2 regions of the Streptomyces sp. NPDC058052 genome follow, and region 2 is predicted to be linked to the other one. Evidence: riboswitches for the same ligand, from Rfam matches in the RefSeq annotation. Region 2 holds a riboswitch; the other holds the start of a gene.
The links. A riboswitch is a leader RNA that binds a small molecule or an ion and turns the genes downstream of it on or off. The one in region 2 is predicted to bind thiamine pyrophosphate.
Positions count from the first base shown of each region.

Region 1: it holds a riboswitch for thiamine pyrophosphate, as region 2 does, so the genes downstream of both, thiO (glycine oxidase ThiO) here and thiC (phosphomethylpyrimidine synthase ThiC) in region 2, are expected to answer to the same signal.

Region 1 is NZ_JBHVRX010000009.1:171,616-176,659, forward strand. It holds gene ACFVU3_RS15525 (Rv2175c family DNA-binding protein) at 58-423, opposite strand; gene ACFVU3_RS15530 (NAD(P)/FAD-dependent oxidoreductase) at 625-1,848, opposite strand; TPP riboswitch at 1,932-2,045, shown strand; gene thiO (glycine oxidase ThiO) at 2,043-3,233, shown strand; gene thiS (sulfur carrier protein ThiS) at 3,230-3,430, shown strand; gene ACFVU3_RS15545 (thiazole synthase) at 3,436-4,230, shown strand; gene pknB (Stk1 family PASTA domain-containing Ser/Thr kinase) at 4,321-5,044, shown strand, end outside.
Region 2 is NZ_JBHVRX010000033.1:20,392-25,435, reverse strand. It holds gene ACFVU3_RS32590 (hypothetical protein) at 16-639, shown strand; gene thiC (phosphomethylpyrimidine synthase ThiC) at 703-2,490, opposite strand; TPP riboswitch at 2,485-2,623, opposite strand; gene ACFVU3_RS32580 (YibE/F family protein) at 2,662-4,107, shown strand; gene ACFVU3_RS32575 (SsgA family sporulation/cell division regulator) at 4,208-4,648, opposite strand; gene ACFVU3_RS32570 (IclR family transcriptional regulator) at 4,787-5,044, opposite strand, start outside.

The sequences.
Region 1 (5,044 bases), on a different contig from region 2:
GGGTGGTGCCGGTGCCGCGGCGCGGGGCCGCGGCACCGGCGATGGTGGTCCGGTGCGTCAGACGGCGAGCGCCTGGGCGCGGCGCTTCACCTCCGTGCCGCGATTCTCGCCCAGGGCCTGCGCGGGGGTGCCGGGCAGGCTCGGGTCCGGGGTGAAGAGCCACTCCAGCATCTCCTCGTCGGAGAAGCCGTCGTCCCTGAGGAGCGTCAGGGTGCCGGCGAGGCCCTTGACGACCTTGTCGTCCTGGATGAAGGCGGCCGGCACCTGGAGCGCGTTGTTCTCTCCGCGGCGCACGGCGATCAGCTGGCCCTCCTTCACCAGCTGCCGCACGCGCGTCACCTCGACGTCGAGCATCTCCGCGATGTCGGGGAGGTAGAGCCAGGCGGGGACGAGAGCATCGATGTTTGCGTCAATCTCGGTCACGGGACAAGCCTGCCATCCGGGACCGACAGTCGGTAGTCGGGCCCGCCCGGGCCGCCTCCGTCCGGGGGGACGCGGGGCCCCCGTGCGCCCGTCCGGGGGCCCTTGCGCCGTCCGGGCGGCGCGGGGAGGGCAGCCGGCCGGAGTCCGCGCGCCCGGGGCCCGCCCGGAGGATCCCGCCCGGCGTCGCTTTCCGGACAGGCACTACCGGACGGCGGACTTCAGCGGGACGGTCGGGTCCGCGGCGCGCTCGGGGTCGACGGGGGTGCCGGCCTCGATGAGCTTGCGCCCCTGGGCGAGGTCGCGGGGTCGGCCGACGGCGAGCAGGGCGACCGGCACCCCGTCGCGCAGCCAGAGCACCGACCAGGAGGCGCCGGAGGAGTCGCCGCGGCGGACCAGGGTGTCGGCGCCGGAGTGGTGGCCGGCGTACTGGACGAAACGGCCGAACTGCTCGGACCAGAAGTACGGGACGGGGTCGTACGGCTCCGGCTCGGCGCCCTCGACGCCGGTGACGCAGGCGGCGACCGTGCGGGGGCCCTGGAGGGCGTTGTCCCAGTGGTGGACGAGGAGCCGCTCCCCGTAGCGGGCGGAGGGGAAGGAGGCGCAGTCGCCGACCGCGTACACGTCGGGCAGGGAGGTGCGGAGCCGGTCGTCGGCGGTGACGGCGCCGCTCGGGTCGAGGGCGATGCCGGAGCCGGCGAGCCAGTCGGTGGCGGGGCGGGCGCCGATGCCGACGACGACGGCGTCGGCGGGGAGCTCGCGGCCGTCGGCGAGGACGACGACGCCGGGCCGGACGGTGTCCACGCGCGCGTGGGTGAGGAGTTCGGCGCCGCTCTCGGCGTACCACCCGGCCATGGCGGTGGTGACCTCGGCGGGCAGGGCTCCGGCGAGCGGCAGGGGGGCGGCCTCGACGACGGTGACGGCGCAGCCGGCCTCGCGGGCGGCGGTGGCGAACTCGGCGCCGATCCAGCCGGCGCCGACCACGACGACGGAGCCGCCGCCGGCGAGGACGGGGCCGAGGCGGACGGCGTCGTCGAGGGTGCGCAGCAGGTGGACGCCGGGGACGCCCTCGGTGCCGGGGAGGGTGAGCGGGTGGGCGCCGGTGGCGAGGACGAGGGTGTCGTACGGGAAGCGCCCCTCCTCGGTGACGAGTTCGCGCTCGGCGGGCCGCAGTCCGGTGACGTCGAGGCCGAGGCGGAGGTCGACGCCGAGGGACTCGAAGTCGACGTCGAAGGCGGAGTGCTCGGCCTTGCCGAGGAGGACGGCCTTGGAGAGCGGGGGCCGGTCGTAGGGCTGGTGGGGTTCGGCGCCGATGAGGGTGACGGGGCCCTCGAAGCCCTGCTCGCGCAGGGCGACGGCGGTCTGGACGCCCGCCATCCCCGCACCGACGATCACGACGTGCCGCTGGGTCTGCTTCTGCTCGCTCACCCGTCCACCTTACGCATCTGACGGCACGTCAGAAAGAGAGGTCCCCTGCGGCGCTCCGGCGGCGGGGGCTAGGGTGGCGGGCACACACCACTCGCGGGAGCCCGGACGCACCGGGCTGAGAGGGAGGCTGGCCGGCCTCCGACCGTACGAACCTGATCCGGGTCATGCCGGCGAAGGGAGGGGCGGGAACGCCCATGCGTTCTTCCGAAGGAACCGACAGCGGTCGGCCCACCGACGTCCTCGTGGTCGGGGGCGGCGTCATCGGCCTCGTCACCGCCTGGCGGGCGGCCCTGCGCGGGCTGAGCGTCGCGGTCGTCGACCCCGGACCAGGGGACGGCGCCGCGCGGGTCGCGGCCGGCATGCTCGCCGCCGTCACCGAACTGCACTACGGCGAGGAGACCCTGCTCGGGCTCAACCTCGCCTCCGCCGCGCGCTACCCCGCCTTCGTCGCCGAACTGGAGGAGGCGGCCGGCCACGGCGTCGGCTACCGCGCCTGCGGCACCCTCGCCGTCGCGCTCGACGCCGACGACCGGGCCCACCTGCGCGAACTCCACGCCCTCCAGACGCGCTGCGGACTCGCCTCCGAATGGCTGACGGGCCGCGAGTGCCGCCGCCTCGAACCCATGCTCGCGCCCGGGGTGCGCGGCGGGCTGCGGGTGGACGGCGACCACCAGGTGGACCCGCGCCGGCTCGCCGCCGCGCTGCTCACCGCCTGCGAACGGGCCGGGGTGGTCTTCCACCGGGCCGTCGCCGAACGGCTCGTCGTGGTCCGCGACCGGGCGCGGGGAGTCGTCCTCGGCGACGGCACCGAGCTCGCCGCCGGCCAGACCGTCCTCGCCGCCGGCAGCCTCAGCGGCCGCCTCGCCGGCGTGCCCGCCGCGGTCCTGCCGCCGGTCCGCCCGGTGAAGGGCCAGGTCCTGCGGCTGCGGATCCCCGCCCCGTACGCCCCCTTCCTCTCCCGCACCGTGCGGGCCGTGGTCCGCGGCAGTCACGTCTACCTGGTGCCGCGCGAGAACGGCGAGCTGGTCGTCGGCGCCACCAGCGAGGAGCTGGGCTGGGACACCACGGTGACCGCCGGCGGGGTGTACGAGCTGCTGCGCGACGCCCACGAGCTGGTCCCCGGCCTCACCGAGCTGCCGCTCACCGAGACCCTCGCCGGGCTGCGCCCCGGCTCCCCCGACAACGCGCCCCTCCTCGGGCCGAGCGCCCTGCCGGGCCTCCACCTGGCCACCGGCCACTACCGCAACGGGATCCTCCTCACCCCCGTCACCGGCGATGTCATGGCGGAGGCGCTCGCCACCGGCGTCCTCCCCGACGAGGCGCGCCCCTTCTCCCCCCGCCGCTTCCCCACCGCTCTCTCCGTACGTCAGGAGCAGCCCGCATGAACGTGTCCGTGAACGGCGAGCCGCGCGCGCTCGCCGCCCCCGTCTCCCTGGCCTCCCTGGTCGCCGGTCTCACCACCGCCCCCTCCGGGGTCGCCGCCGCCGTCAACGAGACGGTGGTGCCGCGCGGCGAGTGGGCGACGACGCTCCTCGCCGACGGCGACCGGGTCGAGGTCCTGACCGCGGTGCAGGGGGGCTGAGCGCGATGTCCGACGACGTGTTCGTCCTCGGCGGTACGGAGTTCTCCTCCCGGCTCATCATGGGCACCGGCGGCGCCCCCAGCCTGGACGTCCTGGAGCGCTCCCTGGTGGCCAGCGGCACCGAGCTGACCACCGTCGCCATGCGCCGCCTCGACCCCACCGTGCAGGGCTCGGTCCTCTCCGTCCTGGACCGGCTCGGCATCCGCGTCCTGCCGAACACGGCGGGCTGCTACACGGCCGGCGAGGCCGTGCTGACCGCGCGGCTGGCCCGGGAGGCCCTGGGCACGGACTGGATCAAGCTGGAGGTGGTCGCCGACGAGCGGACCCTCCTCCCCGACGGGGTGGAGCTGCTCGACGCCGCCGAGACCCTGGTGGACGACGGCTTCACCGTCCTCCCCTACACCAACGACGACCCGGTCCTGGCCCGGAAGCTGGAGGACGTCGGCTGCGCGGCGATCATGCCGCTCGGCTCCCCCATCGGCTCCGGCCTCGGCATCCGCAACCCGCACAACTTCGAGCTGATCGCCGAACGGGCCGGGGTGCCGGTGATCCTCGACGCCGGCGCGGGCACCGCCTCGGACGCGGCGCTCGCGATGGAGCTGGGCTGCGCGGCGGTGATGCTCGCCTCGGCGGTCACCCGTGCGCAGGAGCCGGTCCTGATGGCCTCGGCGATGCGACACGCGGTCGAGGCGGGCCGGCTGGCCCACCGCGCGGGCCGCATCCCCCGGCGCCACTTCGCGGAGGCGTCCTCGCCCACCGGGGGCCGCGCCCGCCTGGACCCGGAACGCCCCGCGTTCTGACCCCGGCCGGGGGCGGGATACGTCACAAGCGTGCTGCGGTCGGGGCCCGCGGGGCGGGGGTGGCGCGGACCGGCTCGTAGACTCGACGCCGTGGACACGACCCTTCAGGACCCCCTCGTCGGGCGGCTGCTCGACGGCCGCTACCGCGTCGACGCGCGCATCGCCGTCGGCGGGATGGCCACGGTCTACCGGGCCGTCGACACCCGCCTCGACCGCGTCCTCGCGCTCAAGGTGATGCACCCCGCCCTGGCGGCCGACGCCGTCTTCGTCGAGCGGTTCATCCGCGAGGCGAAGTCCGTCGCCCGCCTCGCGCACCCGAACGTGGTCGCCGTCTTCGACCAGGGCGCCGAGGGCGCGTACGTCTACCTGGCCATGGAGTACGTCTCCGGCTGCACCCTGCGCGACGTGCTCCGCGAGCGCGGCGCCCTCCAGCCCCGCGCCGCCCTGGACATCCTGGAGCCGGTGCTCGCCGCGCTGGGCGCCGCGCACCGGGCCGGGTTCGTCCACCGGGACATGAAGCCGGAGAACGTGCTGATAGGGGACGACGGCCGGGTCAAGGTCGCCGACTTCGGGCTCGTCCGCTCGGTCGGCTCGGCGACCGCCACCACCGGCGCGGTCCTCGGCACCGTCTCGTACCTCGCCCCCGAGCAGATCGAGCACGGCACCGCCGACACCCGCGCCGACGTGTACGCCTGCGGCGTCGTCCTCTACGAGATGCTGACGGGCGCCAAGCCGCACTCCGGCGACACCCCCGCCCAGGTCCTCTACCAGCACCTGAACACCGACGTGCCCGCGCCGTCCGCCGCCGTCCCCG
Region 2 (5,044 bases):
ACCGAGCATCGGGGGATGCACATGAACGTGGCTCCGCACCTGCTGACCGAGGACCGCGCCGAGTACGAGCGGATCCTCGACGACGCACTGCGCACCGCGCCGGAACGGCCGGAACTCGCCGGAACGGGCGCCCGGCTGACGGCCGCCCAGCTCCGGGTGATGGCGCTGAACGCGACAGCGCTGATCACCGCGGCGGCGGCGAGCGAGTACGAGCACTTCGTCAAGGTGCGCGAAGAGCACCGCGCCGCGTCCAACCGCCCGCGGACCCCCGGTCCCGACGAGTCGCCCGGCGCCGTCGCGGTCCTCACCGTCCTCGTCCCGGTCCTCGCCGGCACCGCCGCCGCGATCTTCCTCCTGGTCGGGGCCGTGGTCCACCTGCTCGCCCCGGACGCGGCGCTCGGCACCACCCTGCTCACCGCGGGTCTGGTCTTCGGCGCCCTCGCCGCCGCCGGCCTCCTCTGCGCGGGCGCCGGACTCCTCGTCACCGCCCTGCGCAACAGCCCCGCCGAGACCGAGGCCCCCGACGACGAACTCACCCGTGCCCGCGCCGCCTGGCGCCACGCCCTCCTGGAACGCGGCGTCGTCCCCTTCCTCCAGGCCGCCCTCACCGCCACCGCCCCACCGCCCCGGGACCCCTGACGCACCCCGGCCCGCGATCCCCCCGTGGACCGCGGGCCGGGGTGGGTCTCGTACGGCCGACCGCTACTCGGCCAGCGGCAGGTAGACGCGGTTGCCGGAGGCGGCGAACTCCGCCGACTTCTCGGCCATGCCGGCCTCGATCTCCTCCTTCTTCAGGTCTCCACCGTGCTCGCGGCGGATGTCCTGGGAGATCTTCATCGAGCAGAACTTCGGGCCGCACATCGAGCAGAAGTGGGCGGTCTTCGCGGGCTCCGCGGGAAGCGTCTCGTCGTGGAACTCGCGGGCGGTGTCCGGGTCGAGGGCCAGGTTGAACTGGTCCTCCCAGCGGAACTCGAAGCGCGCGTCGGAGAGGGCGTCGTCCCACTCCTGGGCGCCCGGGTGCCCCTTGGCCAGGTCCGCCGCGTGCGCCGCGATCTTGTACGTGATGACGCCGGTCTTCACGTCGTCGCGGTTCGGCAGGCCGAGGTGCTCCTTGGGCGTCACGTAGCAGAGCATCGCCGTGCCCCACCAGGCGATCATCGCGGCGCCGATGCCGGAGGTGATGTGGTCGTAGGCGGGCGCGACGTCCGTGGTCAGCGGGCCGAGCGTGTAGAACGGCGCCTCTTCGCAGATCTCCTGCTGGAGGTCGATGTTCTCCTTGATCTTGTGCATCGGGACGTGGCCCGGGCCCTCGATCATCGTCTGCACGTTGTGGCGCTTGGCGATCGTGTTGAGCTCGCCGAGCGTCTTCAGCTCCGCGAACTGCGCCGCGTCGTTGGCGTCCGCGATCGAGCCGGGGCGCAGGCCGTCGCCGAGCGAGTACGTGACGTCGTACGCGGCGAGGATCTCGCAGAGCTCCTCGAAGTTCGTGTAGAGGAAGTTCTCCTTGTGGTGCGCGAGACACCAGGCGGCCATGATCGAGCCGCCGCGCGAGACGATGCCGGTCTTGCGGCGCGCGGTGAGCGGCACGTACGGCAGGAGCACGCCGGCGTGCACGGTCATGTAGTCCACGCCCTGCTCGGCCTGCTCGATGACCGTGTCCTTGTAGATCTCCCAGGTCAGGTCCTCGGCGCGGCCGTCGACCTTCTCCAGCGCCTGGTAGAGCGGGACGGTGCCGATGGGCACGGGGGAGTTGCGCAGCACCCACTCGCGGGTGGTGTGGATGTTGCGGCCGGTGGACAGGTCCATGACCGTGTCGGCGCCCCAGCGGGTCGCCCAGGTCATCTTCTCCACCTCCTCCTCGATGGAGGAGGTCACCGCGGAGTTGCCGATGTTGGCGTTGACCTTCACCAGGAACCGCTTGCCAATGATCATCGGCTCGATCTCCGGGTGGTTGACGTTGGCCGGCAGCACGGCGCGGCCCGCCGCGATCTCCTCGCGGACGACCTCGGGGGAGACGTTCTCCCGGATCGCCACGTACTCCATCTCCGGGGTGATCTCGCCCCGGCGGGCGTACGCGAGCTGGGTCACGGCCTGTCCGTCGCGGCCCCGGCGGGGCAGCCGCGGGCGGCCGGGGAAGACCGCGTCGAGGTTCTTGAGCCCGCCGCCGCGCGGCGAGGTGTGCTTGATGCCGTCGTCCTCGGGACGGACCGGGCGGCCCGCGTACTCCTCGGTGTCGCCGCGCGCGATGATCCAGTTCTCGCGCAGCGGGAGGAGGCCCCGGCGGACGTCGGTGTCGACGGCGGGGTCGGTGTACGGACCGGACGTGTCGTACAGCGTGACGTCCTTGCCGTTGGTGAGGTGCACCTGACGCACCGGCACCCGGATGTCGGGGCGGGAGCCCTCGACGTACCCCTTGTGCCAGCCCGGCGTGCGCTCGCCGTTCGGGTCCTTCTGGTCGGAGGCAGGCGTGCGTGCATCCTGAATGGTCATGAGACCGAATCTCCCTACGCCGGCATTACCCGGTAACAGGTTCGGCGGTCGGCGCAGCCTCCTCCCGTACGTGTCCGCGTACGGTGATCAGCGCCCTCTCAGCCCGGTGCTCCGAGCTCCCGCGTGTGCAAAGGTGTCACCACGCTAGCGCCCTCCCGGGCGTGCTGAACAGTGGGCCCCCGCCGTTCTTGCGATGATCGGTCGGTGACTTCCTCGCAGCAGACCCCCGATCCGCACGGCCACGAGCACGGCCACGAGCACGGGCACGGCTCCGGCCACGGCGCTGGTCACGGCTCCGGCCACGGCCACGATCCGGGGCACGGCCCCGGCCACGGGCACGGTCACAGCCACAGTCACGGGCCCGCCGCACCCGTCTCCCGCCATCTGCGCCGGGTCATCGCGGCCGTCCTCATCCCCTTCGCCACCGCCGTGGTCGTCGGTCTCGTGGTGCTCTGGCCGGGCGGCACGCCCGCGCACGAGCGGACCGGGGTCGGCTTCGACCGGCAGACCGAGCAGGGCAAGGTCGTCGCGGTCGAGCAGGTGGACTGCGAGGACGTGAACGCGGCACAGGTGCCGCCGACCGGAGACACCTCCACCCCGCAGGGCCGCGAGGCGGTCAACGGGCAGCAGGGGCAGTGCGAGAAGGCGACGATCGAGGTCACGAGCGGTCCCGACAAGGGCCGGCAGTTCACCGAGATCGTGCAGCCGGACGCCCCGCGCCAACTGGACGAGGGCCAGGGCGTGGTGGTCGCCTACGCGCCCGACGCCCCGAAGGACCTGCAGTATTCGGTCACGGACGTGAACCGCAAGGTGCCGATGGCGGTGCTCGCCGGCATCTTCGCGCTCGTGGTGGTGCTCGTCGGGCGGATGCGGGGCGTGATGGCACTGATCGCGCTCGCGGTGAGCTTCCTGGTGCTGACGCTCTTCATCCTGCCCGCGATCCTGGAGGGGTCGAACCCGCTGGTCGTGGCGGTGGTCGGATCGAGCGCGATCATGCTTCTCGCGCTCTACATGTGCCACGGGCTCTCGGCCCGCACCTCGGTCGCCGTCCTGGGCACGCTGATCTCGCTGCTGCTGATCGGTCTGCTCGGGTCCTTCTTCATCGGCTGGGCCTCGCTCAGCGGCAACACCGACGACTACACCGGGCTCATCCACGGCCTCTACCCGGAGATCGACATGTCCGGCCTGCTGCTCGCCGGTGTGATCATCGGTTCGCTCGGTGTCCTGGACGACGTGACCGTCACCCAGACCTCCGTGGTCTGGGAACTGCACCAGGCCGACCCGGCCATGGGTCCGCGCGCGCTCTACCGGGCCGGCATCCGCATCGGCCGCGACCACATCGCCTCGGTGGTCAACACGCTGGTCCTGGCCTATGCCGGTGCCGCGCTCCCGCTGCTCCTGCTCTTCACCATCGCGCAGAGCAGCATGGGGACGGTGGCCAACAGCGAGCTGGTGGCGGAGGAGATCGTCCGGACCCTGGTCGGGTCGATCGGCCTGGTCGCCTCGGTGCCGGTCACGACCGCGCTCGCGGCGCTGGTGGTGTCGGCCGACCGCCCGTCGGCGGAGGCCGGCGGCCGGACTCCGGGCCGCGGCGGACGGCGGCGCCGCGCGAAGTGACGGGCGCGCGGCGGCCGTACGGGTCGGACGCCGGTCGGCGGTCGGCGGTCGGCGGTCGTACGGCGCGGGGCGCCGGTGGCCGGCGTACGGAGGGCACCGGTCAGGCGGGGCCGGCGCTCTCCTCGGCGAGGATCCGGCCGAGCGCGGCCTCCAGGCTGTCCTCGAAGTCGCCCAGTGTCTGTTCCTGACCGAGCGGGACGAGCTTGTCCGTGCGGTCGAGGAAGGCGACGAGCGGCGGGGCGCTGGCGCGGAAGAGGGCGCGGTCACCGCCCACCTGGAGACGGATGGAGACGTCCGACAGGCCCTCGGGGTCGGTCGGGGCGATGTGGACATCGCCGTCGCCGCTCGGGCGGTTGATCCCGTCGAGGAGCAGCTCCCTGCCGAACGCCCAGGTCACAGGCGCGTCTCCGGGAAGGTGGAAGGTCATCCGCACCGCGTAGGGATCCCGGGTCTCGTATCGCAGTTCGACAGGGATCTTGAAGGAGAGCTCCTCCGAGACGAGGAAGCTCATCAGGACCTCGGCCTGAACCGACTCTCGCATCATGTACCCCGCAGTAGATGGAGCAGTTGTGTAAACACAGCTGCTGAAAGCTGTGACCGAAACGGCCAGGAATGATCCCCCGTGGCCCTCTTGACGCAATCGTGCTGTACGCGCTAGCGGATCACAAGGAGTGATTTTTCAGATACTGATAGAGAAGGCGAGCGAACTGAAGAGGCTTCCGATCTCCGTACGTAGCCGCTCGACTGCTGGGAGCAACCGTTCTTCCTGGTGAAGCGGGAGGGAAATGGCCAGAGTGGCCGCCACGGAGCCCGCGGTGATGGGGATGGCCGCACAAACCGTGCCGAGCGCATATTCCTGACGCTCCACCAGGGGCTCCATTCGCCCCAAACCGCCCAAACGCTCCAAAAGTATCCGCCGATTACGCACCGTGTACGG